4 regions of the Nonomuraea sp. NPDC047897 genome follow, and region 1 is predicted to be linked to each of the others. Evidence: riboswitches for the same ligand, from Rfam matches in the RefSeq annotation. Region 1 holds a riboswitch; each other region holds the start of a gene.
The links. Region 1 has a riboswitch for cyclic di-AMP ahead of ACGF0J_RS29770 (NlpC/P60 family protein). Riboswitches for the same ligand answer to the same signal wherever they lie in the genome.
Positions count from the first base shown of each region.

Region 1 (2,190 bases):
CAAGCTCGTGCAGCCCACGTTCGTCATGGACTACCCGCTTGAGACCTCGCCGCTCGCCCGCACCCACCGCGACGACCCGCTGCTCACCGAGAAGTGGGACCTGATCGGGTTCGGCACCGAGCTGGGCACCGCCTACTCCGAGCTCAACGACCCGATCGAGCAGCGCCGCCGCCTGGTCGAGCAGTCGCTGCTGGCCGCCGGCGGCGACGTCGAGGCCATGCAGCTCGACGAGGACTTCCTGCAGGCCCTGGAGTACGCCATGCCGCCGACGGGCGGCATGGGCGCCGGCATCGACCGGATGATCATGGCGTTCACCGGCCGGAACATCCGCGAGACGATCCTCTTCCCGCTGGTCAAGCCGGCCCACTGAGCGCGGGCGGCGGGGCACTCCGGTGTCCCGCCGCCGCCCGGATGGCGCCTCAGTCGGCGACGCGGACGGCTCCCGCGTACGGACGCCGGGCGATCGAGGCCACGCGCACCACGTCACCCGTGCGCGGCGCGTGGACCATCAGCCCGCCGCCGATGTAGATGCCGACGTGGTGCAGGTCGTTGTAGAAGAAGACCAGGTCGCCGGCGCGCAGCTCGTCCTTGGAGATGTGCCGGCCGGCGGTCCACTGGCTGCCGGTGTAGTGCGGCAGCGAGATGCCGACCCGCTGGTAGGCCGCCATGACCAGGCCGGAGCAGTCGTAGGAGCTGGGCCCCTCGGCGCCCCAGACGTACGGCTTGAGCTGCTGCGTGAGCGCCCAGCGGGCGGCCTCGGCGGCCTTGCCCGAGCCGACCACGGGCAGGCTGACGCGCGTGGCCCTGGTGCCCGGCCGGCCGGCTTCGCCGACCGCCCGCCGGTAGAGGTTGCTCTCGACCTTGGCGACCATCTTCACGATCTTGGCACGCTTGGCGCTGAGGTCGCTGACGAGCTCGCCGACCTCCTCCATGTGGGTCTTGGCCTCGTCTCTGGCCCGCCTGGCCGACTCCATGGCGTCGAGGACCTGTTTGAGCTGCTCGGTCTGCTGCTGGGCCAGCGCGTAGGAGGTGGCGGCGTGGTCGAGGAACCGCTCGGGGTCGCCGGCGCTCAGGAAGGGCAGGGCCCGCCCCATGACGCCGGAGATGTACTGGCTCTCGACCATCTGGGCGGCCTTGGTCCGCTTGGCCGCCAGGTCGGCCTCGCTGGTCGCCAGCGTCTTCTTGGCGGCCTCGGCGGTCTTCTGGGCGGTCTTGAGTTTCTCCCGCTGGGCGTTGTACTGCTCGGCCAGCTTCTCGATGTCCACGTGCATCTGCTCGACCTGCTTGGCGAGCGAGTTGAGGGACGGCTCGGGATCGGCGGCGGCCGGGGCCGCCCCGGCGCCGGCGAACAGGGCCGTGGCGGCGACGAGGGCGGTGCCGAGTAGGGCGAGACGGCGCGGGCCGGTCTGATGCGGAGGGCGGGCGTGGGTGCCCGCTGAGGTCCTCTCGCGACCGCGCGTACGCTTCACCAATCGGCTCCTCTCATCGACGCCTACCGGGTTAGCTGACGGGTTCGGGCCGGAGCAGCCCTACCGAGCCGGAGCTCGGACTCACCCCAGATGGCGCACCGGCCACCGGCGGGTCCCCGGTTCCCCGCACGGGGATTGGGCGCGTCTCCACGCGGGACGCGCGGGTGACATCGTCGCTGGACACTAGTGCACGTTGGGTTGGTGCTCAACCAGAACTGCCAAGTCTGTAGAGGTTCAGCCACCGAAGAGTCACAAGGTGGTGTCCTGTCCCTTCACCCATGGGCGACTTTACGCCCTGTTTGCCCGTGGTTGGGTCGCAGGTGGGGTGACTCGTGTAGGCCAGAGCGATATGCCGGATGGAGCGGACAGGTGGGATTTTGGTAGGAGCCGTAATGGGATCTGTACGCTGGTAACCCATGGAGCAGGTCGCCGAAGTGACAGTCCCTGACACCGAAGTCGTGGTGCGGCGCGCCCGCACGTCCGACGTCAGGACCATCAGGCGCCTGGTCGACACCTACGCCGGTGCGGGTCCACGCCTTCTGGAGAAGGCCACTGTCACGCTGTACGAGGACGTCCAGGAGTTCTGGGTGGCCGAGCGGAGCGGGCAGGTCGTCGGGTGTGGCGCGCTGCACGTTCTCTGGGAGGATCTGGCCGAGATCCGCACGGTCGCCGTGGACCCCGCGTCCCGGGGCCTGGGGATCGGCCACCGGATCGTCTCCGC
Region 1 covers NZ_JBIDCC010000014.1:252,436-254,625, reverse strand. Annotated here, with positions in the region: gene lysX (bifunctional lysylphosphatidylglycerol synthetase/lysine--tRNA ligase LysX) at 1-370, shown strand, start outside; gene ACGF0J_RS29770 (NlpC/P60 family protein) at 420-1,469, opposite strand; cyclic di-AMP (ydaO/yuaA leader) riboswitch at 1,475-1,621, opposite strand; gene ACGF0J_RS29765 (amino-acid N-acetyltransferase) at 1,886-2,190, shown strand, end outside.

Region 2 (2,190 bases), on a different contig from region 1:
CGTCGAGGTGCCGGGCCCGCAGCGCCACGGCGGCGGCGGTGCCCCGCGTCATCCCGGTGCGGCGGAAGTCGTGGTCGATCCGCCGGGCGATCTGCAGGGAGAGGGCGTCGGCGAGGATCGGGTACGGCGCGCGGGCGTCGAGCGCCCTGCCGTGGAGCGTGGCGAGGAGCGTGGCCTTCTCGGCGGTCAGCCGCACCTTCTCGGTTGTCACGTCATCACGGTAGTACGCGCGACCGCACCCGTCCCGTCCTCACAGGGCAGTGGCGACCGGCATGGCCGGTGGCGGGGCCTGGCGCAGCTCACGGATGTGCGCCCAGCGCTTGACCCCCTTCGGGTCGGGCCGGACGGCGCCCACGAAGGAGGCGCGGCGTCCGGCGTCCAGGCGTTCCTCCTTGACCACGTCGCCGGTGCGTGGCGCGTGGACCATGTGACCGGGGCGGGAGATCATGCCCACGTGGCCGAGGCCGTTGAAGAAGACGAGGTCTCCGGGCTTGAGGTCCTTCCAGGCGATCTTCCTGGAGTAGGCGCCGTACTGGGAGGCGGCGACGCGGGGGAGTTCGATGCCCGCGGACTGGTAGGCCCGGAGCATGAGGCCGGAGCAGTCGTAGCCGCTCCGGCTCGCCCCGCCCCAGACGTAGGGGGTGCCCTGCTTGTCCAGGGCGTACCTGACGGCGAGCTTCCAGGCGGGGAGCTGGATGTCGCGGGTCCTGGCGCGCTTGATGTCGGCTCCGGTGAGGGTGACGCCACCGGGGTCCGGTGTCGCCGCGGCCACGGGGGAGGCGGTCACGGGGGAGGCGGTCACGGGGGTGGGTGCCGCCGCGGCGGCGGGGGAGGCGACCGCCAGTCCGGCGGCGGTCGTGGCGAGGGCGAGGGCGGGCGTGAGCATGGCGATGCGCGGCACGAGGAGTCCTTCCACACGGCCGGCCGGGTTAGCTGACGGGCTCGGGCCTGGAAGTGGCCCTACGGCACGCGGACGTGCCGATTCGCCCCGAAGGGGGAGTGGGTCCCCGGCTCCGCGCAACGGCTGCGCGGATTAGGCTTGAGGGACTCTAACGAAACGGTCAAAGCACCGCAATACGGGTAAAACGGATGTCCGAGCGTTGAGATCGGGTGTTCGTCAGCCGAGACGACCCGGTAAGGTACCGGCCATGGAGTCGCGCAACACACGCCTGGCAGTGATCCCCGGAGACGGCATCGGCACCGAGGTCGTGGCCGAAGGGCTCAAGGTGCTGGAGGCCGTGGGCGTCAAGTTCGAGGCCACCCACTACGACCTCGGCGCCGCCCGCTACCACCGCACCGGCGAGACGCTGCCCGACGCCGTCCTTGAGGAGCTGCGCGGCTACGACGCGATCCTGCTCGGCGCCGTCGGCGACCCCAGCGTGCCGCCGGGCATCCTGGAGCGCGACCTCCTGCTCCGCCTGCGCTTCGCCTTCGACCACTACGTGAACCTGCGCCCGGTCAAGCTGTTCCCTGGCGTGCGGACCCCGCTGGCCGACACCTCGCCCGAGGACATCGACATGATCGTGGTGCGTGAGGGCACCGAGGGCCTCTACGCGGGCACCGGCGGCACGATGCGGCGCGGCACGCCGCACGAGATCGCCACCCAGGAGTCGCTCAACACCGCCCACGGCGTCGAGCGCGTGGTCCGCTACGCGTTCGAGAAGGCCCGCTCGCGGCCGCGCAAGAAGCTGACGCTGGTCCACAAGACCAACGTGCTCACCTTCGCCGGCGACCTCTGGCAGCGCACGGTCGACCGGGTCGCCGAGGAGTTCCCCGAGGTGGCCACCGACTACTGCCACATCGACGCGGCCTCGATGTACTTCGTCACCCAGCCCGAGCGTTTCGACGTGGTCGTCACCGACAACCTCTTCGGCGACATCATCACCGACCTCGGCGCCGCCATCGCCGGCGGCATCGGCCTGGCGGCCAGCGGCAACATCAACCCCGAGGGTGCCGCGCCCAGCATGTTCGAGCCGGTGCACGGCAGCGCCCCCGACATCGCCGGGCAGGGCAAGGCCGACCCGACCGCCACGATCCTGTCGGCCGCCATGCTCCTCGACCACCTCGGCCTGCGGGCCGAGGCCGCCCGCGTCGAGCAGGCCGTCGCCGACGACATCGACGCGCGGTCGGCGGGACGGGCGAGCCGCACCACCCATGAGATCGGCGACGACATCACCGCGCGAGTATCGA
Region 2 covers NZ_JBIDCC010000010.1:134,479-136,668, reverse strand. Annotated here, with positions in the region: gene ACGF0J_RS23310 (class I SAM-dependent methyltransferase) at 1-211, opposite strand, end outside; gene ACGF0J_RS23305 (C40 family peptidase) at 251-901, opposite strand; cyclic di-AMP (ydaO/yuaA leader) riboswitch at 905-1,050, opposite strand; gene ACGF0J_RS23300 (3-isopropylmalate dehydrogenase) at 1,149-2,190, shown strand, end outside.
Region 2: another riboswitch for cyclic di-AMP. It lies ahead of ACGF0J_RS23305 (C40 family peptidase); the one in region 1 lies ahead of ACGF0J_RS29770 (NlpC/P60 family protein).

Region 3 (2,190 bases), on a different contig from region 1:
ACCCGGACGTTCATGCCGCCGGCCGACGAGTGCCCGCTGTGCCCGTCCACCGACACGCGCCAGTCCGAGATTCCGGCGCACGACTACGACGTGGTGGTGTTCGAGAACCGCTTCCCCTCCTTCTCCGGCGACCTCGGCGCCTACGGCGCCGCCGGAGGGCTGAGTGACGTGCGTCCGGGCGTGGGTCGGTGCGAGGTGATGTGCTTCACCTCCGACCACTCCTCGTCGTTCTCGCACCTGACCGACGACCAGGTCGAGCTGGTGATGGAGGCCTGGGCCGACCGTACGGCGGAGCTGTCCGCGATCGACGGCGTGGAGCAGGTCTTCTGCTTCGAGAACCGCGGTGAGGAGATCGGCATCACGCTGACCCACCCGCACGGGCAGATCTACGCCTATCCCTATGTGACGCCGCGGACCAGGCTCCATCTCGGCGCGGCCGCCCGCTACGCCGCCGCGCACGAGGGCCGGAGCCTGTTCGCCGACGTGCTGGCGGCCGAGCGCGGGGGACCGCGGGTGGTGGCCGCCAACGAACTGTGGACGGCCTTCGTGCCCGCCGCGGCGCGCTGGCCGTTCGAGGTGCATCTCTACCCGCACCGGCAGGTGCCCGACCTGGCCGCGCTGACCGGGGCTGAGCGGGCCGCGTTCGCCCCGCTCTACACCTCGGTGCTGCGGGCGTTCGACGGCCTGTTCGGCGTCGTCATGCCGTACATCGCGGCCTGGCACCAGGCGCCGGTGCGTGAGGGGCGTGACCTGGGCTATCTCCACCTGGAGCTGTTCAGCATCAGGCGTGCGCCCGGCAAGCTGAAGTATCTGGCCGGTTCGGAGTCGGCGATGGGCGCCTTCGTCAACGACGTGCTGCCGGAAGAGGCGGCACGCATGATTCGATCACAGGTAGATCACTAACAGGTTTCTTCTTAGGCTCGCATGACCTTGGATTTACTGTTAATGTCCCTTTCGCACCGGCCGTAACGGCCGGTGCGCCAAAGCCTAATCTCGGGCGCGTCGCCCGTGAGCCGGGGACCCAAGCACCTGGGGTGAATCCACGCCTGTGGTAGGGGAACGCTACTCCCTCCCGAACCCGTCAGCTAACCCGGTCGGCAAGAGGGAGAGGATTCCTACGTGGCGGCTGCGTCCCCCGCGCGTCTTGCCATCGGTCTCACCGTCGCCGCCGTCGTGGCCACCAGCCCGGCGGCGCCCGCGCTGGCCAAGCCCAAGCCCGATGAGACCAAGCTCCGCTCGGAGCTGAAGCAACTCAACACCAAGGTCGACGGACTCATCGAGACGTACAACCTCAAGCGGGTCGAGCTGGCCAAGGCCCAGCAGGCCGCCAAGACTGCCGGGAAGCGGCTCGCCGCCGCCGAGAAGGCCCTGGCCGAGGCCGAGAAGAAGGTCACCGAGATCGCACAGCTGCGCTACCAGAGCGGCCCCCAGTCGCTGCCGACGTTCATGCTGCCGATCAACGGGGCGGGCGCCGCGGTGCTGGAGCAGCTCCTGGCCGAGCAGCAGGCGGTGGTCGACGGGTTCGCCGCCGTCCGGGACGAGAAGAAGAAGGCCGCCGACGAGGCCGGCGCCCTCGCCGCCAAGATCCGTGCCGATCAGGTGACCGTGGCCGGGCAGCGCGAAGAGGCCGAGGACGTCATCGGCGACATCGAGGACAAGCTCGAGGACCTCGTCCCCGTCAGCACCGGCCGCCGCCCGGACGGCACCTGGGCGCCGCAGCTGCCCTCCGGAGCGGACAACATCACTCCCCGCACGCGCGCGATGCGCGAGCTGATCAAGCGGAACTTCGCGCTGCCGTTCACGGTCGGGTGCTACCGCTCGGGTTCGAGCGGTGAGCACCCGCTGGGCCGGGCCTGCGACTTCATGATGAGCTCGGGCGGCAGCATGCCGTCGACCGCCAACCAGGTGCTGGGCGACCGCGTCGCCGCGTGGGCCGTGGCGAACAAGGCGAAGCTCGGGGTCAAGTACGTGATCTGGAAGCAGCGCATCAACCACGGCTCTGGCTGGAGCCCCATGGGGAACCGGGGCAGCATCACCGAGAACCACTTCGACCACGTCCACATCTCGATGTACTGACCCGAAGCATCCCGCGAGCGAGTCTGTGCCGTGGCCGGCGGTCGGCGGCCTGCGCCTGTCAGGAGGGGGACGGTGGGGCGGACGGTGCGGCCGGCGCGGCCGGCGCGCCCGGCA
Region 3 covers NZ_JBIDCC010000028.1:22,297-24,486, reverse strand. Annotated here, with positions in the region: gene galT (galactose-1-phosphate uridylyltransferase) at 1-903, shown strand, start outside; cyclic di-AMP (ydaO/yuaA leader) riboswitch at 975-1,115, shown strand; gene ACGF0J_RS37280 (hypothetical protein) at 1,120-2,076, shown strand; gene ACGF0J_RS37275 (hypothetical protein) at 2,135-2,190, opposite strand, start outside.
Region 3: another riboswitch for cyclic di-AMP. It lies ahead of ACGF0J_RS37280 (hypothetical protein); the one in region 1 lies ahead of ACGF0J_RS29770 (NlpC/P60 family protein).

Region 4 (2,190 bases), on a different contig from region 1:
TGCGTGTCGCCTCCGCCGCCGCTGCAGGCGGCGACGGCCGCCAGCGCGGTGAGCGCGACGCCGGTCACAACAAAGCGCTTGTGGTTCGTCATTCCGTACCCCTCTTGGGTGTGGAGGTGGGAGGTGCACCGCGGCCTGCCGCGGCGTGGGGGACATCCTTGGGAGCGCTCCCACAAAGAGTGCCCGCGTGCGGTGCGGGCGTCAACGTCCCGAAACGGAACCGTTACCTCGACGGTGCTTTCCCGGCGGAGAAACGGGTTTAGGGTGCCAAAAGCCGCTAAGCGGTATCTGGGAGCGCTCCCATCTCATCCGCACCGTTCGTGCCCAAGCCGGGCAGGTGTGCCGGTGATGGGACCCGGAAAACGGCGAGTGCGCGCCCCTGGGGTCGGGGCGCGCACTCGCCGTGCGGTGTGTTCCGGTACGGCCGCGGCAGGCGGTGTGTCCGGTACGGCCGCGGCAGGTCAGCCGGCGTACTCGGGGTAGCCGTAGCCCACGACCTGCGACTTGGGCCGGACGCGCTCCTCCACGCGGCCGTTGCCCGTGTTGCCCTCGATCGTGGAGATGGTGCCGTTGCCGTTGTCCTTGACCACGAATCCGACGTGCCTGATCGAGCTCAGGGTCTTGCCGCCGCTCCAGGAGAAGAAGACCACGGCGCCGGGCTTGGCCGCGTTGCCCCAGCGCTTGTTGGCGACGAACCACTTGGCGTGCGCCACGGTCCAGGCGTCCCAGCCGACCTGCGGGCGGGCGCCGAGCTGCTCACCCACCCAGGAGACGAACATCGCGCACCACGGCGCGTTGAGGTAGCCCTTGCGGCTGCCGCCGTCGCGGCGGATGGTCTCCAGCGCGCGCCGGGAGTTTGCGTACCACTGCTGGAACTTGGTGCCGCCGCCGTAGGCGTTCTCCGAGGTGCCGACCTGGGCCTTGGCCAGTTGCAGGAGCTGGGAGGCGGTCACATTGATCTTGTTGGCCTGCTGGGTCTGCGGGGCTGAGGCGGCCTTGGCGGCCTGCGGGGCCTGCTCGGGGACGTCGGCGGCGGCGGGGGAGGCCAGGCCGAGGGAGGCCGTGAGGGAGAGGGCGGCGCCGGCTCCGGCGCTCAGGAGGGCGGCCTTCCGGGCATGGTGAAGACGGTTGATGGCCATCGAGCGGGGATACTCCTTGCTTCCATGCCGCTTACCGGGTTAGCTGACGGGTTCGGGCGTGGAAGCTGCCCTACGGCACTGACGTGCCGATTCACCCCAAAGGACGTGGGTCCCCGGTTCCGCGCGTGGCGGATTCAGCGGTCACAGGGGGGTCCTGTGATGCGTCGATCTTTGCGATGGTCCGGCTATGCACCGGCCGAAACCGGACGTATGCCGTGAATGCCCCATAAGGTAATGCATCGGGCAAGCAGTGCACAATAGGGCAAAGCTCCGACATTGGGCTCACCAAGACGCGGCGGGCGACGCGTCCTCGGACGCCATCCGCCCCAGCGCGCGAGTCCGGACTGCCGTCCGGCGGTCGGCGGGTCAGGAGATCTGCGCGCGGGCCTCGGCCAGCAGCCGCGCCATGGCGACGCTTTCGTCGAGCGGCATCACGGGGCTCTCCGTCCGCCCCTCGGCCAGGGCGTCCCGCACCTCGCGGACCTCGCCGGCGTAGCCGTTGTCGGCCGGGTCCAGCTCGTGCACCTCGGGTTCCATCGACGGCCCGGTCAGCACCATCCGCTTCGGCGCCCAGAACGGCGCCTGGATGTCGGCGCGCATCCCGGTGCCGACCACGTACGCGCTGTTGGGGAGGGAGCCGCGCAGCGACACCTCGACCAGGGCACGCCGTCCGCCGGGGTAGACCAGCAGCCCGGCCGCCTCCGCGTCCACCCCGGACGGCGCCAGCGAGCCGGTCATGGACAGCCGCGCGGGTCGGCCGAGCAGCAGCTGCGCCAGCCCGAACGGGTAGATGCCCAGGTCGAGCAGCGCCCCGCCGCCCAGCTCCGGCGCCCAGAGCCGATGCGCCGGGTCGTACGGCGAGGAGAAGCCGAACGAGGCGTGCACCGAGCGGATCTCGCCGAAGCGCGGGTCGGTCGCCACCCGCCGGATCAGCGGGTTGAAGCGCATCCACATCGCTTCCATCAGGAAGATCCCGGCCTCGCGGGCCAGGCGCACCATCCGTTCGGTGTCGGCCACCGAAGCGGCCAGCGGCTTCTCGCACAGCACCGCC
Region 4 covers NZ_JBIDCC010000008.1:274,099-276,288, forward strand. Annotated here, with positions in the region: gene ACGF0J_RS20105 (ABC transporter substrate-binding protein) at 1-92, opposite strand, end outside; gene ACGF0J_RS20110 (CHAP domain-containing protein) at 462-1,139, opposite strand; cyclic di-AMP (ydaO/yuaA leader) riboswitch at 1,153-1,289, opposite strand; gene ACGF0J_RS20115 (Gfo/Idh/MocA family protein) at 1,506-2,190, opposite strand, start outside.
Region 4: another riboswitch for cyclic di-AMP. It lies ahead of ACGF0J_RS20110 (CHAP domain-containing protein); the one in region 1 lies ahead of ACGF0J_RS29770 (NlpC/P60 family protein).